DNA from 2 places in the Thermoclostridium stercorarium subsp. stercorarium DSM 8532 genome. Region 1 is predicted to be linked to the other one. Evidence: riboswitches for the same ligand, from Rfam matches in the RefSeq annotation. Region 1 holds a riboswitch; the other holds the start of a gene.
The links. A riboswitch is a leader RNA that binds a small molecule or an ion and turns the genes downstream of it on or off. The one in region 1 is predicted to bind glycine.
Positions count from the first base shown of each region.

Region 2: another riboswitch for glycine. It lies ahead of CST_RS08915 (alanine/glycine:cation symporter family protein); the one in region 1 lies ahead of serA (phosphoglycerate dehydrogenase).

Region 1 is NC_020134.1:1,243,805-1,260,015, reverse strand. It holds gene fapR (transcription factor FapR) at 1-18, opposite strand, end outside; gene pgsA (CDP-diacylglycerol--glycerol-3-phosphate 3-phosphatidyltransferase) at 135-704, opposite strand; gene rimO (30S ribosomal protein S12 methylthiotransferase RimO) at 729-2,069, opposite strand; gene serA (phosphoglycerate dehydrogenase) at 2,191-3,795, opposite strand; glycine riboswitch at 3,899-3,973, opposite strand; glycine riboswitch at 3,976-4,051, opposite strand; gene CST_RS05390 (YlzJ-like family protein) at 4,264-4,530, opposite strand; gene CST_RS05385 (ClpP family protease) at 4,527-5,285, opposite strand; gene CST_RS05380 (IMP dehydrogenase) at 5,485-6,978, opposite strand; gene ftsY (signal recognition particle-docking protein FtsY) at 7,119-8,027, opposite strand; gene smc (chromosome segregation protein SMC) at 8,100-11,678, opposite strand; gene CST_RS05365 (citrate/2-methylcitrate synthase) at 11,922-13,295, opposite strand; gene CST_RS05360 (YggT family protein) at 13,736-14,155, shown strand; gene CST_RS05355 (GAF domain-containing protein) at 14,148-14,651, opposite strand; gene CST_RS05350 (NAD-dependent protein deacylase) at 14,811-15,560, opposite strand; gene CST_RS13810 (2-hydroxyacyl-CoA dehydratase) at 15,635-16,211, opposite strand, start outside.
Region 2 is NC_020134.1:2,090,998-2,105,950, forward strand. It holds gene CST_RS08915 (alanine/glycine:cation symporter family protein) at 54-1,418, opposite strand; glycine riboswitch at 1,563-1,668, opposite strand; gene CST_RS08920 (S66 family peptidase) at 2,057-2,887, opposite strand; gene CST_RS08925 (HAD family hydrolase) at 2,959-3,624, opposite strand; gene CST_RS08930 (ATP-binding protein) at 3,727-4,920, opposite strand; gene CST_RS08935 (radical SAM protein) at 5,236-6,150, opposite strand; gene CST_RS08940 (MBL fold metallo-hydrolase) at 6,235-6,936, opposite strand; gene CST_RS08945 (hypothetical protein) at 7,135-7,461, opposite strand; gene CST_RS08950 (hypothetical protein) at 7,555-7,734, opposite strand; gene CST_RS13925 (CPBP family glutamic-type intramembrane protease) at 7,836-8,048, opposite strand; gene CST_RS13930 (CPBP family glutamic-type intramembrane protease) at 8,045-8,134, opposite strand; partial or broken gene CST_RS13745 (hypothetical protein) at 8,208-8,402, opposite strand; partial or broken gene CST_RS08960 (AAA family ATPase) at 8,405-8,626, opposite strand; gene CST_RS08965 (glutamine synthetase III family protein) at 9,198-11,303, opposite strand; gene gatB (Asp-tRNA(Asn)/Glu-tRNA(Gln) amidotransferase subunit GatB) at 11,962-13,377, opposite strand; gene gatA (Asp-tRNA(Asn)/Glu-tRNA(Gln) amidotransferase subunit GatA) at 13,374-14,834, opposite strand; gene gatC (Asp-tRNA(Asn)/Glu-tRNA(Gln) amidotransferase subunit GatC) at 14,831-14,953, opposite strand, start outside.

The DNA.
Region 1 (16,211 bases):
TTTGTTCAAATGCAACACCCTGCTTCCCCGAGCCATTAAATTTATGACCAACTAATATGTTCTGCTGTTATGAGTATATAATATTTCATTCAGGAATGCAATAGTTTAATTATAAAAAATGTAGATTTAAATGACTAATTTTTAATTCTGTCCCAATTGCTCTTAAGATAATCATATCCCGAGTAAATGGTCAGAATAACCGCAACCCACAAAAGGATTTGACCCACGGGTATACGCGTAAAAAGGGAAAACGGGAAATCACGCAGGAGAATAAAAAACACAGCAAGCATCTGAATAAAAGTTTTCGCTTTTCCCTTGTTGCTTGCGGCAATTACAACACCGTCTCCCGCGGCAATAATCCGGATACCGGTAACGGTAAACTCCCGGGCAATTATAATAACCGCCGGCCACGCGGAAATATCCCCGAGTTGTATAAGGGCCATCAATGCTGATGTTACCAGCAGCTTGTCCGCAATAGGATCCAGAAATTTGCCAAAGGTGGTAATTGAATTCTGTTTGCGCGCTATAACACCGTCAAGATAATCGGTAAAAGACGCCAAAACAAATACGACAGCGGCTATGAGCCTTCCTGTTTCAGGCCGTATCGGCAAAAGGGTTCTGCCGTTATACACCGGCAGAAGCAGAATTAAAAAAAACGGTATCAAAAAAACTCTGAACAGCGTAATCTTATTTGGCAAATTCATTATAAAAACATCCCCCTCGCGAAACTAATCATAAACCACTTCTCCGACAAGATCCATGCCGTTGGTGGCCAGTATCCTTACATTCACAAATGAGCCGATATCTACCGGCTTTTCCGAGGTAAAGTATATCACCGGATCAATCTCGGGGGCCTCACCGTAAGAACGGCCGAAATAAAAAATACCGTCATCCGCCACGCCTTCCGCCAGTACCTCATAAACCCGTCCCACTCGTTTTTCAATAAGGGGTTTAACCAACTCCTGCTGCAGGAGAATTATCTCTTCCCTCCGTTTCCGCTTTACCGATTCTTTTACATGGTTCTTCATTTTCGCCGCAGGAGTGCCCTCCTCACGGGAATATGCAAACACCCCCAGCCTGTCAAAGGAATATTTCTTAATAAAGTCCTTAAGTATATTGAAATCCTCCTCGGTCTCACCGGGAAAACCGGTTATAAGCGTGGTTCTGAGCACAATGTCAGGTATCTCGGTACGCAGTTTAACAATAAGCTCGGCAAGTTCCTTTTTTCCGGTTCTCCTGCCCATAGCTCTGAGGATTTTATCCGACGCGTGCTGAATTGGAATGTCCAGATACTTCAAAAGTTTCGGGTTACTTTTGAATTCATTTACCAATTCTTCGGTCACTCTTTCGGGATAACAGTATAACAGTCTTATCCACTTTAAATCCGCAATTTCCGATAATCTTCCGATAAGTTCCACAAGCCTGCATTCCCCATACCTGTCTTCTCCGTATCTGGTCACATCCTGGGCTATAAGAATAAGTTCCCTTGCGCCGGCTTCAACAAGCCTTTCAGCTTCAGATACAATGCTTTCAACCGTCCTGCTCCTGAACGGACCGCGTAAATACGGAATAATGCAGTATGTACAGTGATTGCTGCATCCTTCCGCTATTTTCAGGTATTGCGACCGGCCTGACTGGGAAAGCATCCTGATATTGTCAAGATAGTCCACATCCTTCGGATCATTGACAAAAAGCTTTCTTCGGCCTTCGCCCTTCACATGTTCACTGATAACCTGCCGTATTTCCTGAATATTACCCGTTCCGACAACGGCATCAACTTCGGGAATTTCTTTGATGATTTCATCTTTATATCTCTGTGCCATGCAGCCTGTAACTATAAGGGCTTTCAGATTTCCTGTCTTTTTGTACAGGGAAGCATTCAGAATTGCGTCAATGGCTTCCTCCTTTGCATCATTGATAAAGGCGCATGTGTTTACTATAATCGCATCTGCGGTGCTGAGGTCGGTGGTAATCAAATATTCGTCCTTGTTCAGCATTCCAAGCATTATTTCACTGTCCACGAGATTTTTCGGACAGCCGAGAGATATACATCCTACCTTAATCTGCATATAAACCTCCAAAAACATTGTTTCTATACCAGAGTATTTTAAGCATATCAAAATAATATACCATTTTCCAGCATAATAAAAGGCCGGTTGAATAACCGACCTTTTTAACCCGTATAAACCGTTAAAAATTAAGTCTTGAGGCCTTTAACACTCCTTCAATTTGTAAAAGTTTTTGCAGTATTTCATCGGACACTTCGGTATCGACACTCACAAAGGACACTGCCTTTTCTCCCTTTCTGTTCCGGCTCCATTGCATTGCTGCTATGTTTATGTTGTTTTCCCCAAGCAGCGTGCCGACCTTTCCGATAATCCCGGGAACGTCTATATTCTGAAGAGCCAGTACATGGGGGGTGGGCTCAAAGTCAAGCTTGTATCCAAAGAAATCAACAATTCTTATAACATCCTTCGCAAACACCGTACCCGACACCGAAAGATCCCTGTTCGGAGTGGTAAATTTCACCGTTATCAGGTTTGTATACTTATCAAGATGCGAGCTCTTGCTTTCAACCAGTTTAACCCCCAGTTCCCTGAGTTTTAATTCGGCGTTGATATATGTCACATCGGGATCGCCGGCACTGTTGAGGAAGCCCTTAACCGCCGCGAGAGTTATGGCTTTGGTTGCAATGTTGGCTATGTCGCCGCTGTATATTACTTCAATTTTCGTAACCCTGTCCTTCTCGGCCTGGTAGTAAATGCTTCCAAGTTTCTCCGCCAGGTCGATATACGGTCTCAGCTGATTTATATCCCCTGATACCGGAGGCATATTAACCGCGGGTACCAGTTCACCGTTCAAAACCCCTTCAACCAGTTTTGCGACACCGATACTTACATTATAGTTCGCCTCTTTTGTAGACGCCCCGAGATGCGGGGTGTAAACAACATTTTCAAGGTCAAGCAGCGGATTCCAGAAGTCCTGCTCTTCCGGGCTCTTTGTATAATTTGGCTCCTTTTCCAGAACATCCAGTGCAGCCGCTGCGACATGACCTTCGACTATGGCGTTGTAAAGGGCTTTTTCGTCGATCATGCCGCCTCTGGCGACATTCACTATACGTACTCCCTTTTTGCACATTTTAAGTTCTTTTTCACCGATTAATCCCACATTCTGCGGACTTTTCGGTATATGTAACGTTATCACGTCGGAAACCTTTAAAAGTTCTTCAAGGTTTTCACATCTTGTAATACCCAGCTGTTCAAATTTTTCGTCGGCAACGTATGGGTCATACCCCACAACCTTCATGCCAATTCCAAGAAGTTTCCTTGCAACGATTGTACCGATTTTGCCCACACCGATTATTCCCGCGGTCTTTCCCTCAAGTTCCTCGCCGACAAACTTGTTTCGCCTGAAATCCCTGTTTTTCGCGGCATGATGCGCCTGAGGGATATTTCTGAAAATGGCAAATATCATTGCCACCGTCAGCTCGGCCGCTGCCATAATATTTCCTTCGGGCGTGTTAACTACGGCTATACCCCTCTTTGTGCATTCCTCCACGTCAATGTTGTCAACGCCGTTTCCGGCTCTGCCCACGACTTTCAGATTCTTTCCGCGTTCAATAACATCCTTTGTTACTTTTGTAGCGCTTCGTACTATAAGGGCGTCATAATTTTCTATTACCTGAAGCAACTCCTCCTGAGAAATTCCAAATGGTGTATCCACCTCAAATCCTTTGCTTTTCAAATATTCAATCCCGTCCGGTGCCATTTTGTCGGTTACTATTATTCTCGCCATGGAATACCCCTCCTAAAAAAATAAGTCAAACCAAATTGTTTGACCTCTGAAAAAGTGCAGTATATTCATTCAGGAATTCAGCCATATGCCAAACCCCCTGAATCCTCTGTCCTTTTGCCTGAGAGATACACCCATAACGGGCTTGCCCCTTCGGCGCCATACCTGGTCTCTCCAGAGGTCCGTCCGACTGAAGTCTTTTAACCTGAGAGATTTACTCCTTCGGTGTGCCCTGCGGCAGCTCTCCTTCAGTCATCATCCGGCTGTATTCAGTTTGCTTTACTAATTATTGTTATTTATATATTACTATTAAAATTCCAAAAGTCAATAGTTTCTGTTAATATTTTATCAATCTATTTAAAGTTTTTCTCGCCCTGCCGTGAAAAAGGTCTTTTCAGATTGAGCGATGCACCGGCAAACTATGTAATTGTGCCCGGCATACAAAAAATCCCAGAATACCGGGTCCTGCATCTACGTCAGTCTCAGTCCGTCGGTTATTATCTCCCATTTTACCTCCGGCCCTTCCTTTTCGGACGTTATGGCGATAATTCTGTTTCCCGGCGTGAATTCAGGGTTCAGATACACTTTCGGGTTTGTTGAAATCAACCTTTCAACGGTATACGTATTATTATCGTTTCTCAGGAGGATAACCTTCTCACCGTTTATTACCACTTCCATCCGTTCCTGTTTGTTTTCGGAATAATACAACTGTTCAAAAGGTACTATTGAGTATATCATTTGCGGTTATCCCCTTTCTTTTTCTTCTCTATTAGCTCGTCAAGCTTTTTCAGCGCCGATGAAAGACCTCCCACTTCGTCTATGATACCGTGCTCAACTGCTTCGTGCCCGAACAAAATGGTTCCGACGTCATTTGCCAGTTCTCCCGTTTTTAGCATTAATTTTCTGAATGCATCCTTTGAAATTTTTGAATTCTTCGCAACAAACTCCACAACCCGTTCCTGCATTCTTTCAAAATATTCAAAGGTCTGGGGAACTCCTATTATCATACCGCTAAGCCGAAGGGGATGTATTGTCATCGTCGCGGACGGCGCAATGAAAGAATAATTGGTCGACACCGCCATCGGCACTCCAATACTGTGTCCCCCGCCCAGAACCAGTGAAACCGTCGGTTTTGACATCGATGCAATCATTTCAGCGATGGCAAGCCCTGCCTCCACGTCTCCGCCTACGGTATTCAGGATAAGCAAGAGACCGTCAATCTTTTCATCATCCTCAATCGCCACCAGTTGAGGCAAAACATGCTCATATTTTGTGGTTTTGTTCTGAGGGGGTAAAACCACATGGCCTTCTATCTGGCCTATAATGGTAAGGCAGTGTATATTCCTTCCTTTTTCCTTAACCTCGACGGTTCCCATTTCCTTTATATTTTGCATTTTTTCATTCGAAGACTGCTGTTCATTTCCGCCGGTTTCCTTACTTTCGTTTTTTTCTTCGCTGGCGGCCTGCTTTGCAAACAATATTCCCGAATCCAAAAAAATAACCTCCCCAAAACTTATCTTAGATAAGTTTTGGTCAAACGGCCATAAAATATTCCTTCATTAAACATGAAAATTTTACCGTTGCCTTTTAACTTAAAAAACAAAAAGGTACCGTTTTGTCTGCTTTCATGCCGAAAACATACCGCACGGTACCATTTAGTATCCCTGATAAAAGGACAAGATTTTTTACCTGTTAATAGTCACTTTCCTTGAGTATCACGTCATGGGCGCCGCCTTCAATAATGCTTGTGGAAGAAACCACCACAAGGCGCGCCTTCTGATAAAGTTCCTTGATATTTCTGGCGCCGCAGCTCGACATCGTGGCACGTATTTTCGTAAGGGTCACTTCCAGGTTGTCCTTTAGTTTACCGGCATAGGGCACATAACTGTCCACGCCTTCTTCAAACTTCAGATTGCTGTTTCCTCCCAAATCGTACCTTTGCCAGTTTCTTGCCCTGTTCGAACCTTCGCCCCAGTATTCCTTAACATAATTGTTACCGCGTTTCACCTTTTTCGTCGGGCTTTCGTCGAACCTCGCAAAATAACGGCCCATCATAACGAAGTCCGCACCCATGGCCAAAGCCAGCACGATATGATAGTCGTGTACAATACCGCCGTCGGAACAGATGGGAATATAAATTCCTGTTTTTTCAAAATATTCGTCACGGGCCTTTGCCACTTCAATTACCGCACTCGCCTGCCCACGGCCTATTCCTTTCTGTTCCCTGGTGATGCATATTGAGCCTCCTCCAATTCCCACCTTGACGAAATCGGCTCCCGATTCCACAAGGAACATAAAGCCTTCTTTGTCAACCACATTTCCTCCGCCGATTTTTATTTCGGGGAAATTTTCCTTTACATACCTTATTGTGTCCCTTTGGAACTCGGTAAATCCGTCGGAGGAATCAACGCAAAGCACGTCCACTTCAGCCTTTACCAGTTCAGGAACCCTTTCCTTGTAATCCCACGTGTTAATGCCCGCTCCAACCATGAGCCTCTTCTTTGAATCCATCAGCTGTTCGGGATTGGCTTTGTGATCATCATAGTCTTTCCTGAAAACAAGATAGTGAAGCCTTTGCTCATCATCGACTATCGGCAGGCAGTTTAATTTATTCTCCCAGATAATGTCGTTGGCTTCACTCAACGTTATTCCAAGCCTGCCAACAACAAGATCCTTAAAAGGCGTCATGAAATCGGCTACCTTTTTGTCCAGAGGATCCCGGGACAAACGGTAATCCCTGCTGGTAATAATTCCTAACAGCTTTCCGTTGGCCGTACCGTCATCGGTAACGGCTATTGTGGAATGTCCTGTCTTTTCCTTAATTGCCAGCACGTCCCTTAAGGTTTGGTTTGGCGATACATTGGAATCGCTTACAACAAAACCCGACTTATGTTTTTTAACTTTTCTGACCATCTCCGCCTGGCTTTCAATGGGCTGTGAACAGTATATAAATGAAAGACCTCCGCATCTGGCCAGAGCAATCGCAAGCGTATCATTTGAAACCGACTGCATTATTGCACTGACAATCGGTATATTTAACTTCATCGGGGGATTTTCATCCTTTGAAAACTTCACCAGCGGTGTGGTCAAATCAATCTTGTCCGGTGTGCAGTCTCTGGTGGTCAGGTTCGGCAAAAGCAAAAACTCACTAAACGTTCTGGAGACTTCCGGATATATAATGGCCATTCTACCCCTCCTATAGTTATTTTACTCTCAGATAAAACCGGTTGTAACGAAACCCGCGGTCAACTATCCGATTAAATTTTATCCATTTTATAAAACTTTCCTTCAGTTGTCAATCGGTTGTGAAATTAAAATATAAACGGCTATGAAAACAAAGCTTCGGCAAAACTTGCGGCGTCAAAAGGCTGCAGATCATCTATTTTTTCCCCGACACCTATGAATTTTACCGGAATGTCAAGCTCAGACTTAATTGATACTATAATTCCTCCTTTTGCCGTACCGTCAAGCTTTGTAAGAATCAGTCCCGTAACACCGGTGGCTTCGGCAAAGGTTCTCGCCTGCGAGACGGCGTTCTGACCTGTCGTAGCATCAAGGACCAGAAGTGTTTCAATATCCGCATCGGGGAGTTCCCGGCTGATAATCCTGAAAACCTTCTTGAGCTCTTCCATCAGGTTCTTTTTGGTATGCAGACGCCCCGCGGTGTCACAGATCACCACATCATATCCCCGTGCCTTTGCCGCCTGAATTGCGTCAAAAATAACCGCTGACGGATCAGAACCCTCGGCATGCTTTATTATATCCACCCCTGCCCTTTTAGCCCATATTTCAAGCTGATCTATCGCCGCCGCCCTGAAAGTATCACCTGCTGCTACGAGAACCTTTTTCCCCTGCATTTTCAGCATATGGCACATCTTGCCTATTGATGTGGTTTTGCCCACGCCATTGACACCAACCACCACAATTACCGAAGGCTTTGTGTTAAGGTGCAGCCCGGTGTCACCCGAACTTAAAATACTGGTTATTTCTTCCTTTAACAGATTTTTTACCTGCCTGGGATCGGTTACTTTCTCGCTTTTTACCCTTAGTTTCAAATCATCAATTATTTTAAGCGTTGTTTCAACGCCCACGTCGGAGGTAATAAGTATTTCCTCCAGCTCTTCAAATAGCTCCTCATCTATTTTGCCCATTGAAACAAGCAACTGATCAATTCTTTGTGTAATGCTTTCCCTTGTTTTTTTCAGACCGTTTTTCAGTTTCTCAAAAAAAGACATCCTTCATAGCTCCTTTTTCATTTATTTTAATATAATATCCTAAATTCACGTTTATTTGAAATAAATTATTATTCACACCGCTTTGTCAACATCACTGAGCTTTAATGAAACAACCGATGATACGCCATGTTCCTGCATAGTAATTCCATACAGTGCATCCGACGCTTCCATAGTACCCTTTCGGTGGGTGATCACTATAAACTGGGTTGTACCGGCCAGCTTTTTAATATAATCAGCAAATTTATAAACATTCGCATCGTCAAGGGATGCTTCTATTTCGTCAAGAATGCAGAACGGCGCGGGACGAAGCTTCAGGATCGCGAACAGCAGGGCTATTGCTGTCATCGCCCTTTCTCCACCCGACAGAAGCATCATGTTCTGCAGTTTTTTGCCCGGAGGCTGGGCTATTATTTCTATACCGCATTCCAGCACATTATCCGGATCCTCGAGCACCACTTCCGCTCTGCCGCCGTCGAACAGTTCTCGAAATACATCGTTAAAATTTTTGTTTATGCGTTCAAACTCCTCCATAAACTGCTTCTTCATCACCGACAGCATCTCTCTGATTATGCGGTTCAGTTTTTCCTCTGATTTTACCAAATCTTCCTTCTGTTTTACCATAAAATTATATCTTTCCTTTGTTTTGCCATAATCTTCTATTGCAGAAACATTAACAGGACCCATCTCACGAATTTCGGCCTTCAGTTCGTTAATTCTTGATTGAAGCTGCCTTATGTTCGTAATCTCCATTTTATATTCCTGTGCAGTCCCATAGGTTAATTCGTATTCATCCCACAGCCGGTTCTGTAAAGCCTCAAGCTCGGCTTCAAGTCTTGTTTTCCTTATTTCCAGCTTATTGTACTGTTCCTGCAGTATTTGTATATTACTGTTATGCACTGAAACCACTTCGACCATGCCCGAAACCTCTTCTTCCAGTGCGGCAACCTCCTCCGAAATGCTTTCAACTTTCATCAGTTTCCCTGTCTTAATTTCATTCCTTGCCCTGATTTCCTCCCTCAAACCTGCAATTTCGGATTTTAGATTCTCAATTCGTTCCCTGTTTTTAGCCTGATCCTGAATCCTCTTTTCAATATTTGCCTCAATCTGCTTCTTTTCCTCGTTAAGGTTCCTGATTGATTCCCGGATCTGATCCATGCTCTCCAGGATGGAATTAACCGAAACCTTGTAATTATTTATGTCTGCATGGACAGCATCCCTTTCGGCCTGTTCTTTTTTCCTTTTTTCCTGCCTTTCCTCAATCGTGGCTTTAAGGTTTTCTATATCCTGCTCAATTTCGTCAATCCTTTTCCTTTCCAGTAATATTTCCCCGTCTATGGTTTCAATGTTTTTCAAAAGCTCCTTTTTCTCCGCCGACAGCATGTCCTGTTTGGATTTTAACTCTTCAATCGAATTTTTGACTGAAAGAATTCTCTGTTCTTCCCGCAAAACAGTAAGTTCCAAATCCTGACGTTCCTTTTGAAGAAGCCGGAGCTCGTTTTCAACCCTGTTAATGTCACTGACTTTATTACGGCATGCTTCTTCAATTTCCTGAAGCTTTGCGCTTAAAACCTGAATTCTTTCGTCCAGTTCCTTTATAATCCGATTCCGTGAAAGAAGGCTTGAAGTCTTCGAAGGCTGGCTTCCGCCGGTCATCGAACCGCCCGGGTTTAACACTTCGCCCTCGGTTGTAACCACCCTGAAACCGTACTGATATTTTCGCGATAATTCTATTCCGTTGTCAATATTGTCTACCACAACCGTTCTTCCCAAAAGATTGGTTATAATATCCCTGAAATTAGGAGCACATTCCACCATTTCCGACGCAAGGCCGAGATAGCCTTTTTCGTTCTGAAGCTTCTTCACGGTATCAGGATCCATCGGCCTTGGCTTTATCGCTGTAACAGGCAAAAAGGTGGCACGGCCGAGGTTATTTTGTTTAAGATACTCAATTGCATTTTTAGCGGTATATTCATCCCTTGTTACTATATTCTGCAGTGCCGGGCCAAGCGATACTTCAATCGCCGTTTCAAAATTATCACGAACGGTGATAAGCTGCGCCAAAGCCCCGTAAATTCCTTCCCCAAATCCTTCTTTTTCACGGCATGCCTTAAGGACGGCCTTTACACTGTGACTGTAACCTTCAAGGCTGTTTTCCATATCCTTCAGAATTCTGCTGCGGGATTTTACGGCCTGCAGCTCCGAAATACATCCGTTCTGCTCTTTACGGAGAGCGTCCAGGGCATTTTTCAGCTCATGCAGCTGTTTTTCCTTGCCGTTTATTTCTTCCTTTTTGTTCTCAAGGCAGTGTTTATACTTCAATAAATCGTTCTGGACCTGCTCAAGTTTTATTCTTTCGCTGTCCAGCTCCAGAGCCGTCCTGTTTATTTCGGCCTCCAGTTTCTTCTGTCTTGTATGGAAAGATTCCTTTTCATTTTTAAGGCTGTTATATTTTGTTCTGCACTCCGACAAAATATCAAGCTTGTCCATAACTTCCTGTTTCATAAATTCAATACGCTTTTCACTTTCGTCAAGCTGTGAAAGAATCGCGGCAAGCTTCTCTTCTGCTTCGTAAAGCAAACCTGTGTATTTTTCCCTGTCTTTGTCAAGAGCCATAAGCCTTGCGTTTCTTTTCTCAATGTCGGTTTCCAGTGTTTTCAGCCTATTTCTCAGTTCATCTATATCCTGGTCGGACGCTGCATTATTCGATTCCATGTGGTTTATTTTTTCCTCGTCCAGCTTTATCCGGCTTTCAAGCTCACTTATGCACTTATCGGCCTCAATAAGTTCAGCCCGCAGTGTCTCAAGAGTTTTTTTAAGCTTGTCCAGTTTTTCGGTTTTACCACGGTTTTCTTCTATTTTCTCTTCCAGAATGCTTTTTTCTTCCCTGATTTCCTGTTCAACTTTTTTAAACTGCTCATCTATTTCTTCAATCTTCTCCCTGCTCTTTTCTATATTGTCCAGATAAAGCGCCACCTCCAGTGATTTAAGTTCATTGCTCAGGCTCAGGTATTTCCTTGCCTTTTCGGCCTGTTCCTGCAAAGGTCCGAGCTGCGACTCAAGCTCGTGGATTATGTCGTCTATTCTGAGCAGGTTCTGTCTTGTGCTTTCCAGCTTCCTTTCGGCTTCATTCTTTCTCATTTTGTATTTCATTATACCGGCTGCCTCTTCGAAAATTGCACGCCTGTCTTCGGGCCTTGTGCTCAAGATCTCGTCAATCCTGCCCTGACCGATAATGGAATAACCGTCCTTGCCCACTCCGGTGTTCATGAAAAGTTCATTTATATCCTTAAGCCGGCATGGAGTTTTATTAATGAAATACTCACTTTCTCCCGAACGGTACACACGCCGCGTTATTGTCACCTCAGAGAACTCAATCGGCAGCGTTTTGTCCGAATTGTCAATCAGCAGGGAAACCTGCGCAAAGCCAACAGGCTTGCGGTGCTGGGTGCCTGCAAAAATAACGTCTTCCATTTTGCTTCCGCGAAGGGATTTGACACTCTGTTCTCCAAGAACCCAGCGCACTGCATCGGAAATATTGCTCTTTCCGCTGCCGTTTGGCCCCACTACCGCAGTTATACCCCTATTGAAATGCAAAACTATTTTATCGGCAAAGGACTTAAATCCCTGTAATTCAATGCTTTTTAAGTACAATCCGTCCACCCCGAAAAATTTTTCTAAGTTTTTACCAAGACAAGTATAATACCGAAAATACCTGTTGTTATCAGGAATAACGCCTTTTACGTATAACAAACTTATTTTACCATAAATTAATTTCAAAGCAACATAACCTTTTTGGGCATTGCCATTTGAATAAATAGAAAAAGCAGGATTTTACCTGCTTTTCTAATTCAGCGTTTTTCAGATTTTATATATTTCCCTCCGGTAACAAATTATTTATTTTCTCATATGTAACGGAACATACTCAGACATTTCCCTCACATACTTGTATGCCGGACGGATAATTTTACCGCCGTTTATCCTTTCCTCGATTATATGAGCGCACAGCCCTACCACCCTTGCCACCGCGAAAATGGGAGTGAACAGATCGGTAGGTATATTGAGCATGTCGTATACAAAACCAGAATAAAAATCCACATTGGCACACATTCTCTTGTTTGTTTTCTTTACCTCGTTGAATACTATCGGAGCAAGATGTTCAACCTTTTCATAAAGTTTATATTCATCCACCCTTCCGGTTGCCTCCGCCAGCTCTTTGGCCTTTTTCTTCAAAAGCACGCACCTCGGATCCGACAGGGTATAAACAGCATGACCGATACCGTAAATTAACCCGCTTTGATCATAAGCGCCTTTTTTCAGAATTTTGGCAAGATAGTCGCAAATCTCGGAGTCATTGTCCCAGTTTTTAACTTCCCGTTTTATCTCATTCATCATTTCAATTACTTTCAGATTGGCACCGCCGTGTTTCGGCCCTTTAAGCGATCCTAACGCAGCCGCTATGCAGGAATAAATGTCGGTACCGGTGGAGGCAACAACATGGCTGGTAAATGTGGAGTTGTTTCCTCCTCCGTGCTCTGCATGCAGTATTAATGCGATATCCAGGGTTGAAGCTTCAAGCTTTGTATATGAACAGTCTGGCCTTATCAGACGCAGAATGTTCTCGGCCGTTGACAGTCCGGGATCGGGCATATGTATGAAAAGACTGTTACCGTTATGGTAATGTGACTTGGCCTGGTACGCATATGCGGCTATTAGCGGCATTCTCGCAATTATCTCCATGCTCTGCCTAAAAAGATTCTTTACACTTGTATCCTCCGGATTAGGATCATAGGAATAGGCAACAAGGATTGTGCTTGCCATCTTGTTCATGATATTTGCACTTGGCGCTTTCATTATAATGTCGCGGACAAAACCGTCAGGCAGGCACCTGTGACAGGCCAGCACCCTCTTAAACTCATCCAGTTCCTGCTGATTTGGCAACTCACCAAACAGAAGGAGATAGGCGCATTCTTCAAAACCAAGCCTGTCCTCCTTCATACAGGCTTCCACAAGATCATATACGTCAATACCACGGTATATAAGACGCCCTTCCTGAGGTATTATTTTTCCGTCTTCAACGGTATAAGCCTGAACATCACCAATTTCGGTGAGCCCCACCACTACACCAGTTCCGTCCTCGTTTCTGAGCCCGCGCTTAACATTGTATTTTGTATATAAATCAGGACTGTAATAACTTTCCCTGCCAATTATCTGAGCTGAACGTTCATAATATTGATCCAGTTCTTCGTTTGTCATCGAAATGTTATTCATCCCCAATCCTCCCCCATGTCATCCCATATATATTCAATATATTTCTTAACCGGTTTATATTATTGATTATTGTAAACACTTAAACATTCGATGTCAATAGTTTTATGAAATTCATTGTTTAATAAATTTCATTTTACGTAAAAATATAATTTTTGACGCATAAATAATTGTTTCGGGGTATTTATGCAGAATTATGTCTATATATTAGTATTCATTATATTTCCTTTTTTCCGTTATATGCTTAACAATCAAAAATATGCAATTTCTTTTTATGTGACTTGCATCTTTTTAACCCCTCATTAATTAAATTACCGCTTTACGGTACGTACAACCGGCCTCTTACACGAAAACAGCTCCCTTGCAATGTCAAACGTATAAAAAAATTTCCTGCTGTCAATACTAAACTACAGCTTAAATTATAATAACGGGAGTAAGGTAATATGGAACGGGCAAAAGAATCGGTCAATGAAAGAAAAGATAATGTAATTCACTTAACAAGACAGAATTCACAGGATGTTGTTACCGAACGGGGGCATAAACCATTGTGGTATATAAGGACAAAAAGAATTATCTATTACATTCTTGGAGTTCTGGAAACCATTCTCGGACTCAGGTTTGTCTTTATGCTTCTCGGAGCCAACCCAAGAAGTGGATTTACCTCGTTTTTATATGCGATAACCGGGATTTTCATAGCACCTTTTACCGGCATCTTCAATCCTGTGTCGGCTCCCGGACTCGCGGCAAGATCGGTATTTGATCCTGCCACGATAGTCGCAATGGCCATTTACGCACTTGCAGTCTGGGGCATTGTAAAACTGCTGCATATCAGAGCATCAAAAAACAATCCTGATTTTATATAAAATTTTCGGGCCAGTTCAAATACCGGTTCAAAATACTGACGAATTCCGACAGCCCCACGGCGTCCTCGTCATCAAAACGGGCTTTTACCGGGCTGTCTATATCCAGAACGCCTATAAGCCTTTGATTTTTAATTATCGGTACAACGATTTCAGACCTGGATGCAATATCGCAGGCAATATGTCCGGGAAACTTCTCCACGTCATCGACAATCTGTACTTTCCTTGTTTCCGCCGCGGTGCCGCACACACCTCTTCCCGGGCCAATCCTTATGCATGCCGGTTTTCCCTGAAAAGGGCCCAAAACCAGTTCATTCCCCTTCCATAAATAAAAACCCGCCCAGTTAATATCGGGAAGAGTCTGATACAGCAGAGCACTGGCGTTTGCCAACCCTGCCAGCCAGTCGCGGTCATCGCTTATTAAAGCGGTGAGATAATTATTTATTTGCCTGTATAATTCATTTTTATTTCCGGCATTGATTTCCTTTATTTCAAACATACAATCCTCCCAATTCCAACCGCATAATTCTTTTTTCCAAATATGCTTCCTGCACCGTTTCTGCGTTATTGCCCCTGCTTTTCCATATTTTCAGGCAAAACGCCCCCTATTCATACTTTACTCCCAAAGCAGCCTTTAACTGAATTTTCCGGTTACCGTTTACGGTTTCAGCCCGTCAACAATCTGTCTCATAACCTTCCCGGCACTGTCGTGAATCACAAGCCTTGCCCTGTAATCGAAAGGAGTCGGATCCATGTTTATGATAATCAATTTATCGCCACGGTAATAGTTCAGCAAACCCGCCGCGGGATAAACAACAAGACTTGTACCTATTACAAGCATTGCATCTGCCTTCACCGTTAACTTCATTGCCCTTGTCAGGTCCTTTTCATTTAAAGGTTCCTCGTACAGTACCACGTCGGGCTTTATGATACCGCCGCATTCGTCACATTTGGGCACGGGCCGGCTCATTGCGAACAGTTCGTCCAGAGAAAACGCCTTGCCGCATTTCATGCAGTAATTCCTGCGTGTTGAGCCATGCAGTTCAATTACATCCGAAGAGCCAGCGTCCTGATGCAATCCGTCGATATTCTGGGTTATAACCGCGAGGACGTTGCAATACTTCTCCATTTCGGCAAGCGCTTTATGGCAGTCATTTGGCTTTGCGTCCCTGTAAACCATGTTATTCATATAATAGTCGTAGAAAATTTCGGTATTGTTTATAAAAAACGTGTGACTCAGCAGTACTTCCACAGGATAATCATATTTTTTCTTTTTCGGCGGCCCCACGTTTGATCTGAAATCAGGAATGCCGCTTTCGGTGGAGGCGCCTGCACCGGTAAGAACCACAATGCTTTCAGACTCTCTGATAAGTTTTACGGCTTCTTCAACCATGTTCATAAAAAACACCTCCCGTTCAGCCTGACAAGCAGGCCTGAAAAGCAATATCCATTACCTCTATTTTAATCAGCTTACAGCCAAATTCAACCCGCCCTGCTTTTTGCTTCGGTAAGCATCAGTTTTATTCTGTTTTCCTGGTTTATTCTCGAAGCACCCGAATCATAATCTATCGCTACGATATTTACATCGGGATGCCTCATCTGGAAAGGCTTCATCATCCCCTTTCCCGCAATGTGGTTCGGCAGGCATCCAAACGGCTGGGTACAGATTATACCGTCCACACCCTGTTCGGCAAGCTCAAACATTTCAGCCGTAAGAAGCCAGCCCTCGCCCATTTTCGTTCCAAGCCCTATAACACCTTCGGGCAATGTCCGTGTCCTGTCAAAACACCCCATCGGCCTGAAATCGCTGTTTTCGGTAATACTGCGTATGACATCCCGCTGTTTTCCCACCAAATACTTATACAGTATTTTGCAGAAAAACGCTTTTGCCCGTTTGGTACCGTAAAGTTTGGCATCAACAACACCATTATAAACGCAGTACAGGCAAAAATCTAAAAGCCCCGGCAGAACGGGTTCGGCTCCCTCGGATATCAAAAAATCCTCAAGATTGTTATTCCCGATCGGCGAAAACTTTACATAAATTTCCCCAACTATGCCA
Region 2 (14,953 bases), 850 kb from region 1:
GCCGATCCCGGTTCGTATTTTTACTCCATATTTTTATCATAATGTCCAACCATTTATTTGCCTGATTTCAGCCTGTCCACTACGGCATTTGTCAGCGCAAACAGCGCCAGCACGTTGGGAATGACCATTAACTGGTTGAACATGTCGGAGAGTTCCCACACCATGTCGCTGGTGGTCAGCGTGCCAACGAAGATGAACCCAAGCGCAGTTATTGTATAAACATTGCGGCTTTTTTCTCCGAACAGGTAAATCATGTTTATCTTTCCGAACAGGTTCCAGCTGAGTATGGTAGAAAATGCAAAAAAGAACAGGCATACCGCCACAAAGACAGAACCGACGGCTTCGCCGAAGACAGTGCCAAATGCAACCTGGGCAAGGTTTGACTTTCCAATGGTGTCAGGGATTACACCGTCTGCAAGGATTCCGTCTTTTGTATACATGGTGGAAATAATCACCAAAGCGTTCATAGTAAGTACTACAAAAGTGTCGATAAATACACCGGCCATTGCAACCACACCCTGATCATGCGGAATCTTTACATTTGCAAGAGCATGGGCATGCGGAGTTGAACCCATACCGGCTTCATTAGAAAACAACCCCCGTTTTGCGCCCTGGCTGACGGCTGTCTTCAGGGCATATCCCAGACTGCCGCCGATAATGGCATTGGGCCTGAAAGCGTATTTAAAAATCATGCCAAAGGTCGCAGGTAGATATTGAATCCGCAACAGTAATACTATACCACTGCCCAGGATAAAAAGCACCGCCATGAACGGGACAACCTTTTCTACAACAGAGGCCAGTCGCTGTACTCCTCCCAGAAAAATGATCCCACAAATAACAACCAGCCCAATTCCCATAATCCATGCCGGAATACCGAAGGCATTCTCGCATGTGGAGCTGATGGAATTGGACTGAACCATGCATCCGAAAAATCCCAGCGCAAGCGTGATTGCAATTGCAAAAAACTTCGACAGGAATTTCCCGAAATCACCCTTGAAAGCTTTTGTGATATAGTAGACCGGACCGCCGTGAATGCTGCCGTCAGGCGCCTTCACGCGGGTCTCCTGCGCAAGAACAGCTTCGGCATAAATCGTTGCCATGCCGAAAAAGGCAATAACCCACATCCAGAATATCGCACCGGGGCCACCGGTCAGAATCGCGCCGCTGGCACCAATGATATTGCCGGTACCAACCTGGGCAGCAACGGCTGTTGCCAGCGCTTGGAACGAAGACATGCCTGCCTTTTGCTTTTCACCATTGAGATTCAGTGAACCAAAAGTCCGGCGCATGCTTTCACGAAAACAACGCACCTGCACAAACCGAGTCTTAACGGTATACCAGACGCCTACTGTTACAAGCAGGATCACCAAAACGTAGTCAGAAAGGTAGTTGTTGATTGTCTGCACAATTGATAACATGCATAATACCCCCATAAAATTCTCTTCCCTGGAGTTTCACCAACAAAAAAGAACCGCCTGACGGCGGTTCCGGCATATTCAGCTGGGCATTCTTCGGTGTTTCGCGTAAGATATGCGCTCAAGTCCTGTCGATTACGACAGCTTATACCCGGCTCTGTCCGTCTGCCTGAGAGATTCAGCAGAAGGGATTACAGCCCGCCTGCTTTGCACCGTCGGCACCCAATGAATGGGATTCTCCAGAGCTCCCTCCACAGCCAGTCTCCAAGGATTGGCCTCAGATTCAAGCTGCTTCTTCGGGCTATATTTAATTTGTTATATAGAATACCATATAACGGACGCTGCCGCAACAACAATATCATGATTTTCAAAAAAATCACATTTTGCTCAAATATATGGCAAGTTTTTTTCAGAAACATAGTTAATTCGCCTGAATCCGTGTTTGACATTCTGCAACAAATTAAGAAATGACATATGTTCATACTTTTATGGAGCAGTTTAAAAACCTGCTCCATTCTACGCCAAGCATTTTGCGGGAAATGAATTGTTCGTTTAATCACGTATGTTCATTTCACGAACCAAATAAAAACTTCACTTAGGGAATTTGGTAAATACATCTTGGCAGTCTCGGGCGTATTAACTTAATTTGACACTACTAATCTTTCCCCGATTATGATCGCCTTTGAATCACTTCCATGACCAATTTCCCTGGTTTTGGCAACAGGAATCCTTTCGCCTGCGAACTCTTTCACAAGTGTAACAATGTCAGGTTGACATTTGTTTTCTTCCATTTTAGTGAAGGTTCCGAGTAAAATGCCTTTTACCTGCTCAAAAGCCCCTATTTGCTTTAACTGTGCCAGATAAGTTGTCATCTGAGGCACTTCTCCTCCGTATGACTCCAACAATAAAAGTTTGCCTTTGAGATCGGGGAAATACTTTGTTCCGGACAATTTCAAAAAGCATCTGATGTTTCCGCCAACAACAACTCCTTCCATGGATTTTCCCTGAACCAGGACAAAAGCCGGATTAAATAGTTCTTTCCTGTTTTCAAACCTGTACCGCTGTTTCTCTGCACAACCGCCGCAAACCAGATGTCTCACCTGATATAGAACACTGCATTTGCCTGTCTGGGAATATATCGCATTAATTATGGTCGTAAGATCGCTATACCCCCAAAAAATGGCTTTGCTGTTCTTAATTGCTGCGTAGTCCAGATCATCCAGTATCTGATTCGCCACATCCCCACCTGAAATATCGTAAATTTCTTCAATATCAGGGTTATTGAACATTCTCATCAGTTCAGCGGCACGTTCTTTTCCGGAGCCTGAAAAAACTCCGTCCTTTTCATATATACAATTGCTTAGAATAACTTTATTCCCAATCGATTCCAAATAGTTAACCAATTCCTCGTTTTGTTTTTTTAATTCCATCTTTTGCCCGTTGGAGCAGGCTACGATCCCTACCGTTTTCATATATGCACCTCTGTAGCCGGTTCATTGTTACCAAACTGCAGTTAATAATCATAAGCCCGTCATAAATTATGTCAAGAACCGCCACTACGGCATAACAAGGAATGAAGATTTTCAACGTTTTCAACAATGTAGTCCGCGCCTGCTTTTTCAAGCTCGGCTCTGTCGCCGTAGCCGTACAGGACACCAATCACATCAATGTTATTTTCCTTTGCACCGACAACGTCGTGTTCCCTGTCACCAACCATTACTACATTTGTCAAACCGGTCAGGCCGTTTTTCTGCAATGCAAACCTTATAACATCGCCTTTTCTGTCCCTCGAACCGTCCAGTTCGCTTCCTGAAACATCATCAAAATATCTTAGCAAATCAAAATGTTCCAGAATTTTCACGGCAAAAACAGTGGGCTTGGAAGTTGCGACAAACAGCTTCCTGCCGTTTTTTTTCAAACTTTTCAAAAGTTCTTCTATGCCGGGATAGACCCTGTTTTCAAACATACCCGTTTCACTGAAGTATTCCCTGTATTTTTCAACAGCCCTGTTGCACTCTTCTTCGCTGAATCCGTAATAGTCCCTGAACGATACTCTAAGCGGCGGGCCGATAAATTTACACAAACTGTCGAGATCCTTAACCTCTATGCCGAAACTTTTCAGTGCGTATGCCACCGATTTTGTAATCCCGACTTTAGGATCGGTCAATGTGCCGTCCAAATCAAACAGTATATTGGTGTACTTCTTCATAAAAAAAGCCTCCGGGTTATACATCTGTTCAATCGTTTTTATGCCGTTATGATTTAGTTATTTCATAAACGGGAGAGTCATTGCACTTTAATTTATAATCTGTCATTTAAGGTCGATTGCAGACATGTTTTTTAATATGCCCGTTTTTCTGCATGCTTTTATAATGCAGTTCATATCAATTTCACTTTTCCTTTCGGACATCATCACTACAGCCGCCTCATTTAAAACCGTTTCGATAGCCGAACAGCTTAACCCGTTAAATTTTTTTGCAAGTTCTTCTGTCTGTATATCGGCTGAAAGGCGATTTTTCCTTGTATACATCCTGATCAGTTTAATTCTTGTCTCCTGATCCGGATTGGGAACGGTATATTTCAAGTCAAACCTGCCCGGACGTATAAGTGCCGGATCCAGAGAAGCATAAGAGTTTGTTGCCGCTATCACCAAAACCCCGTCTTCATTTTCAAAACCGTCCATCTCATTCAGCATGGCCGTAATAATGCGATTATTTTCCTTATCCACACCCGAACCCGCAAAATTCCTCCGTTCACCGATACCGTCAAATTCATCAATAAACACTATACAGGGCTTATTCCTGCGCGCTTTGCGGAACAATTGCTTTACCTTCCTTGGCCCGACTGACATAAACATGCTTTGAAAGTCAGCACCCTTGGTGGCTATAAAATTAACGCCGGCTTCTTCCGCCAAAGCCTTAGCAAACAACGTTTTTCCGTTCCCTGGCGGGCCTTCCAGCACAATACCCCTGGTCGGCCGAATACCTTTTTTCCTGTACTCGTCCGAATGTTTAAGTATATCAACCGCATACATCATTTCCCTTTTCAAATCATCCATGCCGGCAATATCATCAAATGTTACCCCGGTATGCTTTACCACCCTGAAGGAGGTAAAGTATTCTCCGAAAATCTTATAAATCACGGTAACAATTATGGCTATAAAGGCCGCATCAAAAAAAATGTCAAAAACTACGGCAAATCCGCCTTCACCTTTGGTATTATCCTTAACATCAATTCCGGACAACAGAAGTCTCTCTTTAAAACCGTCGGTTTCCGGGTTGTCCGTATAATACTTTCTGCTATCTCCTTCTTTCTGAAATTCGACTCTGTCTGTGTAAATTGCAACACTTTTTATCTTTCCATCTGAAAGGAGTTTGTTAAATTCTTTATATTTCACATATGTTCCATTTTCCTGGTTTAAAAGCGCTGCTGCCGCAGCGACGGCAATTACGGCTACACAGGATAACACAATAATCAATCTTCCCTTAAATCGGTTTTTTTTCATAAATCACTTCTTCCCCTGTATTTAAATTATCGTAAGTTCGGCAATGGTATTTTCGCCTACTAAAGACGATAGCTGCATTTTCCTCCCATAACATTTTCTACGAATAAAATCAGATTTTCAATATATTTTCTTCTTAACTGCGTTCCACAAGTCCGGTTGCATTTGCCTCTTTTTTCAAAGTATTTGGGATATTGCCTTTAAAAAACAGTTATATACGGAATTGCTTATAACAATAAGCAACTATCCGGTAATTCCTGAAATCAATCCGCTTCCTTGGAAATGCCGAGGTATTATTTTATCCTTTCAATCCTGCGGCTACACTCCTTCGCCGTTAAACTCGGGGATAAAGCTTTCCAGAGCTGTCTCCCCTTCCTGTATAAATCCGTTTTCCACCCCTATTTCTATTGCAAAATTCACAAGTTCCTCATATTCCTCCTCGGTTATCTTTCTGTTAAGCTCCGGGTATACCCTATTCTTTGTTATCGGGGTGTACTGATTCATAATGCTGATGAATATCCTGTTTCCGTAGGTTTCATATAAGTATTTTATTATTCTCTTGGAGTCCTCAAGGTATCCCGGCAACGTCAGGTGCCTTACTATCACACCTTTTTGCATTATTCCCCGCTCATCAAATCTCGTTTCTTTCACCTGTCTGACCATTTCCTCAATTGCCGCTGCAGCAACCGCGAAATAATTCCTGCAATTGGAGTACTTTATCGCGGGTTCGTCCGACATATATTTCAAATCGGGCAAATAAATATCAATATATCCTTCAAGCATCTTTAAGGTTTCTACTTTCTCATACCCGCTACAATTATATACAACAGGAATAATGAGCCCTTTTTGGCGTGAAATATCCAAAGCCTCTATGATATGCGGAACATAGTGGCTTGGGGTAACCAGGTTGATATTATTGGCTCCCTTTTCCTGAAGTTCCAGGAAAATTTCCGCAAGCCTTTCTACTGTAATGGTTTTCCCTGCCAGTCCCTTTGATATGGCCCTATTCTGACAATATACACATCCTAACGCGCAACCGGAAAAAAATACCGTACCGGATCCTTCTTTTCCTGATATGCACGGTTCTTCCCACATATGAAGCGCCGCCCTTGCAACAACCAATTCATCGGTGGTCCTGCAATACCCTATTTTGCCACTGGTTCTGTCCACATGACATTCTCTGGGGCAAAGCACACAATCTTTTAAAATATCTTGGAAAATCAGCGAATCCATCTATAATCCTCTTTTCATATACTCATTGGTATAATTACAAATCTGCTGACTTCTACAAGAATAATCTGAAACTTTTTGACTACTTTATTTCTTGTCTTCAGGAATATCGCACAGAAAGCCTGCATATGGAAATTTATAGAGCATTACCGGTGTGCCGAACAGATTGACGACCTTACCTTTCGCCGTTCCGCTGATAATCTGCTCCGCCCCCTCAATCAGGCTTGAAATCAATGCCGGATAAACCGGGAATGAACCATGAGACGGATATATTGTGTCAAATTCATCAGTATACATGGACAACTTCCTCAGGCTCTCAACATACAGAGACATATTTCTGTGTTCCTTAAACATGAAAATGTTTCCATCCTGAACAGTATCCCCCGAAACAAGAACCCTGTTGTTTATATCCAATACAGCTATGCTGCCGGGTGTATGGCCGGGAATGAAAATAATTTTCAGCGGCCGGTTTCCAAGATCTATGACGTCATTATCTTTTACAGGCAGAATACCGCCCACCCCGCCGTGTGCCCGATAATTATCCTCTTCGTCAGGATGCATATAAAAACAGTCAAAGCTGCCGTTCCCTGAAATATGATCGGGATCAGCATGTGTATTCAGAAGCATTACCGGCAATTTTGTGATATTTTCCGCAATTTGTTTTGCATCCGGTGTATTCATGCCGCTGTCAATAAGCAGTGCCTTTTCTGTTCCGGCCAGCAGGAAAAAACGTACTCCGTTGTCTTCGATCCGCCAGGTGGTATCATTTATTTGAATAATGTTAGCCATAAATCCCCCTCCTAATCAACTCGACAAAACTATACTCATAAGGCAGCTCTGTCAATTTATGTTTCACCATGTTAATAAATGAATATTAACGACATATTATGGCATATGGATTATGTGAAATACGTCAAAACCGGTTAAACGTTCCTGCCGATGAAAAGGAACTTTCCCATGTAATACAGGAAAGCCCCTTCTCAAAGCTTAGCGTTCTGTAACACTTTTATCCTGCCTTCTTTTATAAACGACTATTTCCGGATCCGAGCCATTGCATCCATATTCGCAGACAAGCAAATAATTCTCATCTGCAGCCACACCGTAACACCGTTCTTTTCCTTCGATTTCAACCTGATTTCCCAAATACATCTTATCATCTTCCAGCAGTTTTACCTTTTGTCCATTAGAAAGCGTATATTCCAAATTGATATACGAACCTTTCAATAAATTCAAATCAGTCAAATTTAACCCTTCAATTCCCAGCGAATTAAATTCATCAATAATCGCAGTTTTTATTTTTAAGAGTTCTTCCATATTAATACCTTCCTTTAATTTATAATTTTTCTCACCGGAACAGCCGCACGCACCTCAGTTTCCGAACTTGCACCCAATCCCGGATACGGCGCATCATCGGATTTTTCCGGCATGATATTTACTGTAACCAACTGCCTTTGCTATATCATCCAGCACGATGCTTTCATCCATATGTGCAATGATATAATCTATTCTGCTTACAGCTTTGACTTTGTCCGATAATTCTATTTTAAGCCTCCTGTATTCAGTATAGCAGAAATGACGGAAAAACACCCGACTAAAATTGCTTAAATATAATACATCAGTATGTGTGAGGTCAATTCATAATATAAAGAAACCCGGTATCCCATTTGCCTAATGGGAAACACCTGTATTTATACAATAAACCAAACTAAACCAAAAAAATTCATAACACCATGCACCAAGATTGTTGACCAGCAGTTTCCGGTTTTTAATCTGATAAAGCCAAGGATGACTCCATATACAGCACCAGCAAAAACCTTTGTAATTACAGCAAAACAGTCGCCGGATATCATATTGGGAACCATATACCCGACGTGCCATACGGCAAACAGAATAATATTCAATGCATAAATTTTGATTTCATTGTCAATCTAAATTCATTCCAGATATAACCTCTAAACAACAGTTCCTCATAAACAGGTGTGACAATACTGCTTTATCCCCTAAATTGCATAAAAGCATTTTATCTGTACCGCCGGTAACAAATCATGCAACTGTTTTCATCATAAAAGGTTCAGCTCTGGATTTTTTGACTGCCTATATACAAACCCAAGCTTTTCATACAGCGGTTTCCTGTCAATGCCCAGGTCAAAGCTCCTCTCCGCTACACCCACGAATTTATGGAAATCACAGTTTCCGGCCCGTTCTCCAATGCCCTGCAGAGTACAGTCCACATAATATGCCCCCGCCTTGGCCGCTTCCGCCATATGGATTCCAGCTCAATATCCTCGCCCTCATCCCGAAGGGTATCCAAAACGGTTTTCTGGGCCAATCCGCCAAGAAGCAGCCGGGTAGAGTCTGCCTTTGGATCACATCCAACCACCATAACCTTCTTGCCCATTTCACCAAGGCCTGCGGTAAGGTTTTGGGTAATAATAGACTTACCAATACCACCTTTGCCATAAATTGCCACCTGTCTCATAAACTAATCCTCCTTTTACCGTAATATCAACATTGAATTTTTGAGCTCAGAATGAATGCATTGCTTCGCTTCGGGGATGAACTTAAGGAGCAGCCTTTTTGCCTAAGCGAGATATTCCGCGAAAAACCGTATAACTGAAAAGGCGCCTTCAAGCTGTGCTTGAAAGGCGCCTTTGCCGGATCATCCTCTGAAATCTCCAATATTGGATGAATTTGGGTTCTGTTTACATTATACCGGGTGACAAGTATGATTACTATGCATGCACTTGTATAAGATTTACAATAGAAATAACAAATTTTTATACAGAATCAACAAATATCCCGGCTGTATGAACAGCCAGACAGACTTTGTTAATTTCAAAGCTGTTCTTGCGCAGATCTTTATGCGCCGGACAGGTTTTTCCGTCAATACCGAAAAATCCTTAAACGGAGCATTCCATAAGGATGTTGAGCATGTGCAAAAACTGGCAGATAGCCACGTCCGGTTACCTGCCAGTTTTACATACGATATTTTTTTTCAATTAACCCGATTCTTCGCCAACACATAAAATTGGGCTTCAAACAAGTGCTTATCAGATGACTCCAAAAAGGAGATCGCCGTATGTGGGTATTGGCCACAGGCTTGCATCCACGATGGTTTCAAGCCTGTCTGCAACAGCACGCAGTTCATTCATCTGCGGAATAATTACATCCTTGTATGCGCGGGCATGACTCAGCGAATCCCCTTCACTTGCATCAGCCTCTTTAATCTTCTGATCCAGCTTGTCGATGGCGGCTTTCAGGCCGGATGTAAGCGTTACGAGCTCATCCAGCTCTTCCTTGACACAGGAGTAATCCGCATCTGCAGCCCTGAGGGATGCTACGGTGTCCGCAACCTTTCTGACATAGGAAAGTGTCGCCGGGAGGATCTGCCTGCTTGCCATTTCAATCATGGTCAGGGCTTCTATGCGGATTGTCTTGATGTAGTTTTCAAGGCATATCTCATAGCGGGAATATATTTCGGCGCGGTTCAAAACGCCATGCTTTTCAAGTACCCTAATGTTCTTTTCGGCTATAAGTGCCGGAATGGCATCAACAGTGGTCCTCAGATTGGGCAGTCCCCTTCTCTCGGCTTCAGCAACCCACTCCTCGGAATAGTTATTGCCATTGAAAATAATACGCTTATGCTTACTTATGATCTCCTTAACCACAGCATTCACTTCGGCCCTGAAATCCCCGGCATTTTCAAGGCGATCGGCAATCTGGCTGAGGGCTTCGGCTACAATGGTATTTATTATGAAGTTCGGCGTAGCTATGGACTGTGACGAACCCACCGACCTGAACTCGAACTTATTGCCTGTAAACGCAAAGGGAGAAGTTCTGTTTCTGTCGGTGTTATCCTTGGGAAGAACGGGAAGTGTTGAAACACCGATTTCCAGGGTTCTGCTGGTTCCGTTGTTTTTGACGACACCTGTCTCTATCTGCTCTATTACACTGGTCAGCTCATCACCGAGGAAGATGGACATGATTGCCGGAGGTGCCTCGTTTGCCCCAAGCCTGTGGTCATTTCCAGCTGTGGCAACCGAGAAGCGCAACAGATCCGCATATTCATCGACAGCCTTGATGACAGCTACGAGGAATATAAGGAACTGTGCGTTGTCCAGCGGTGTGGTACCGGGATCAAGGAGGTTCCTTCCATCATCGGTTGAAATGGACCAATTGTTGTGTTTGCCTGATCCATTGACGCCTGCAAACGGCTTCTCATGCAGAAGACACGCAAGTCCGTGCCTGTCGGCCACTTTTTTCATGATTTCCATGGTCAGCTGATTATGATCGGTTGCTATATTGGTGGTGGCAAACATAGGTGCCAGCTCATGCTGTGCAGGAGCAACCTCGTTATGCTTTGTTTTAGCAGAAACCCCGAGCTTCCAGAGCTCTTCATCCAAATCATGCATGAATCTGGATACTTTTTCTTTCAGTATTCCGAAATAGTGATCCTCAAGCTCCTGTCCCTTTGGTGGCTTGGCACCAAACAGGGTTCTTCCGGTGTAAATCAAATCCTTGCGTTTCATGAAAAGCTCCTTGTCCACAAGGAAGTATTCCTGCTCGGGTCCCAAAGTCGTTACAACCCGCTTGGTGGTGGTATCGCCGAAGAGTCTAAGGATACGGATCGCCTGCTTGGAAAGCGCCTCCATAGAACGCAGTAGCGGAGTTTTCAGGTCAAGTGCTTCCCCGTTATAAGAGCAGAAGGCTGTAGGAATATAAAGCGTTTTATCCTTCACAAAGGCAGGCGATGTACAATCCCATGCAGTGTAGCCCCTGGCCTCGAATGTCGCACGAAGACCGCCGGAAGGGAAAGATGAAGCATCAGGCTCACCCTTTATTAATTCCTTGCCCGAGAATTCCATAATGGCTTTGCCGTCCCCTGTCGGTGTCAGGAAGGAGTCATGCTTTTCGGCTGTAACACCTGTCAGTGGCTGGAACCAGTGGGTAAAATGGGTTGCCCCTATTTCAACCGCCCAATCTTTCATAACACAGGCTACGACCTCAGCTACTTCCGGATCAAGCGGAAGGCCTTCTTTGATTGTTTTCTTCAGCTTCTTATAAATAGGTTTTGGCAGGCGCTCCTGCATTACCGTGTCACTAAACACAGCTGAGCCGAATATACCCGAACAAACCCCATCAATACATCTTTCCATGACCCATTCTCCTTTCAGAATATTTTTTGATCTATCCCGTAAAATTTTTAATAACTGCTGGCCAATCGCTGGCTATAACCGGATAAAAATACAAAAAAGGCGCTTCACATCGTCGGTGAAACGCCTTTGTTTCCGATAAAACACTCTTTAATTGTTTCATGCATGATTACCGTAATCCTTATACGGATTCCATAAAGTAAACATCAGCCTTCTGATTATGTTACCAAAACAACTTTTGCTGCATTAATACCAGTTAACAGTAATTGCAGGAAGCTGCAATTCAAATTTCATATTTTACTGTACCGCATAAAACAACGCTAAATTACTCACCCCTGCTTATGCATATCTGATATATTTCTGTCATGCAGTAAAACTTCTATCTGTCATTAAATCCTGCTTCCGGATTAATCGAATAATTTAAGTTTATTTTAGCAGATTAATCAACATTTTGCAAGATATAGAACTAAAAATTTCATTTATAGCTGATATAACCAAATTCAATAACATCATTGTTTCATATTTCCCGTCCCGTGGATTCTGTTATTTTTTATCCAATAAACGCATTTATCCCGTTGTTTTCCGCTATAATCCCTAAAGTTGGCTCTGCTTATCATGCTCACACTCCTTCATTGACGCTGCGTCTGCCATATCCTGCATTTTATTGACCGATCAGTTTACGCAACATGACTTCAGCCTTGCGAATATCCGCCTTCCCGCCGGTTTTCTTCATAATGTAGCCGAACATCGCGTTAATTGCTTTGTCCTTACCGCTTCTGACATCGGCTGCCGCCTTTGGATTGGCATCCATGGCTTCCCTGCACAACTTTTCAAGTTCCTCATCGGAGATACCCACAAGATCTTCAGGTTTAATAAACTCCTCCACCGGTTTGCCGGTCTCCAGCATCTTCTGCAGGGTCGCCTGGGCGACACCGATATTAATTTTCCTCTCATCGGCAAGTTTAACCAGCGCAGCATACTGTGCCGGTGAAATGAGGACGTCGAATAATTCCTTTTCCTCCTCGGTGCCCATTGTGGCAAAAATAGTGCCTACAATCAGGTTGGCCGCATTTTTCACACTTGCACCTTCTGCCAGTGCTCCTTCGAAAAACTCAGCTACCTTTCTGTACCTGGAAATCTGTTTTGCTGTAGCCTCAGGAAGCCCCAGAACATTCACATAACGCTTGAGCTTTTCAAAAGGCAGTTCGGGCAGAGACTTCCTTATTTCTTCGATTTTCTCCTCATCAATGCTGAATCTCAAAATATCAGGATCAGGGAAGTAACGGTAATCTTCGGAGTTTTCCTTATCACGCATAGGGGTAACGGTATTGGTTGCTTCATCGTAGCGCATGGTCTGCTGTACAACTGTTCCGCCCGCATCGAGAATATCAGCCTGCCTCTCGGCTTCGGCCATGACGGCCTTTTGAATGAAACTCAGTGAGTTGATATTCTTGATTTCAGTCCTCACGCCCAAACTTGAATCACCGGGCTTTCGCAGCGAAAGATTAACATCGCAGCGCATTGATCCTTCCTGCATCTTGCAGTCCGATATTCCGATATAGCGCATAATAAGCTGCAGCTTTTCGGCATATTCCTTTGCCTCTTCAGCGGAAGAAATATCCGGCTCGGAAACAATCTCAATCAGCGGAACACCGCTGCGGTTATAGTCAATAAAGGTATACCCTTTCTCGTGGATTAGCTTTCCGGCATCCTCCTCGATATGAATCCGGGCAATACCGATACGCTTGCCGCTGTCCAGCTCAATATAACCCTTTTCACATAGCGGTTCATCATATTGTGAAATCTGGTAGGCTTTTGGCAAATCAGGATATACATAATTTTTTCGGTCCATATGGGACTTGGTATTGATTTTACAATTCAGTGCCAGGCCGGCTTTTATGGCATATTCCACCACTTTTTGGTTGAGTACGGGAAGGGCTCCGGGCTGACCGGTACAAACAGGGCAGCAATGGGTGTTGGGCTCGCCCCCGAATTCAGTGGTGCAGCCGCAGAAAATCTTGGTTCTGGTCGCCAGTTCAATATGGGTTTCAATCCCGCAGACAATCTCATAATTCATATCCTGACACCTCCTTCATAAGCACCAATGATCTGTCCTGCATTTTGCTCATAAAAATGGGCCACTTGAAGAACCGTTACCTCACCAAACCGCCTGCCGATAATCTGCATACCGATGGGAAGCCCATTGGCGTCCTCACCGCATGGAACCGAAATGGCCGGAACACCTGCAATATTTACAGGCACGGTGCATATATCCGCCAGGTACATTTCTACGGGGCTTTTTCTTTTGCAATTCAGCGGAAATGCGGTACTGGGCGCCGTAGGAGCAACCAGTACGTCACATTTTTCAAAAACGGCATCAAATTCCCGGTTTATCTCTTCACGAATCAGGCAGGCTTTCTTGTAATAGGCGTCGTAATAACCGCTGGACAGTACATAAGTTCCCAGCATAATACGGCGTTTAACCTCGTCACCAAAACCTTCGCTCCTGGTTTTGACGATCATGTCATCAATACTGGAATATGAGGCTGTGCGATAGCCATATCGGATACCGTCATATCTCCCGAGGTTTGAGGATGCTTCAGCACAGGCGATAATGTAATATACCGGAAGCGCAAGCTTCATGGCCGGAATCCTGATGTTTTCTATCACGGCACCATTCCTTTCAAACAGCTTTATGGCTTCCTCAACCTTTGATTTGATCTCCGGATTGATACCGTCAAAGAATTCCTCGGCCACACCAATGCGTATACCCTTTATATCCCGATCAAGGCATTCAGCCATGGAGGAACCATAATCATAATCCACACTGGTCTGATCGCGTCTATCAACGCCCTTAATGGCATCGAAAACAATGGCAGCGTCCTTCACGCTGTTTGTCAGGGGGCCAATCTGGTCCAGGGAGCTGCCGTAAGCAATAAGCCCATAGCGGGATACCGCGCCATAGGTGGGCTTAAGCCCCACCACGCCGCAGAAGGAAGCCGGCTGGCGTATTGAACCGCCGGTATCCGAGCCAAGGCTGTATACCGCCAGATTTGCACAGATGGCCGCGGCCGAACCGCCCGAAGAACCGCCTGTAACATAATTTGTATTCCTGGGATTAAGCGGCGCACCATAGCAACTGGTTTCCGAAGTGCTTCCCATGCCGAATTCGTCCATGTTGGTCTTGCCCAGAAGAACCGCACCCTGTTTTTTCAGCCTCTCCCAGACGGTAGCATCATAGTAAGGTTTAAAGCCCTCCAGGATTTTAGAGCAGCAAGTGGTAGGAATCCCGTCGGTGCAGATATTGTCTTTCAGGGCCATGGGAATGCCGCAGAGCAGCGGCGCATCGTCCTCCTTAAGCATCTGGTCGGCCTGCTCGGCAGCTTCCAGTGCAGTATCAAAGGTCAGATGCACATAGGCATTGAGGGTTGGATTCAGTTTTTCAATGGCATCAATGTATGCCTTTGTAAGCTCTACCGCAGAAATTTCGCGTTTACGAAGCTTTACTGCAAGTTCAGTTATTCCCATTCTCATTTTTTGCTCCTTTCCACCCTGAAAAATCCGTTATGCCCTTCAACATTGGAAAGGATTTTCTCACTGGGCAGGGACGGTTCTACTTCATCGGGGCGCAGGTCATCAAATGAGACAATCCT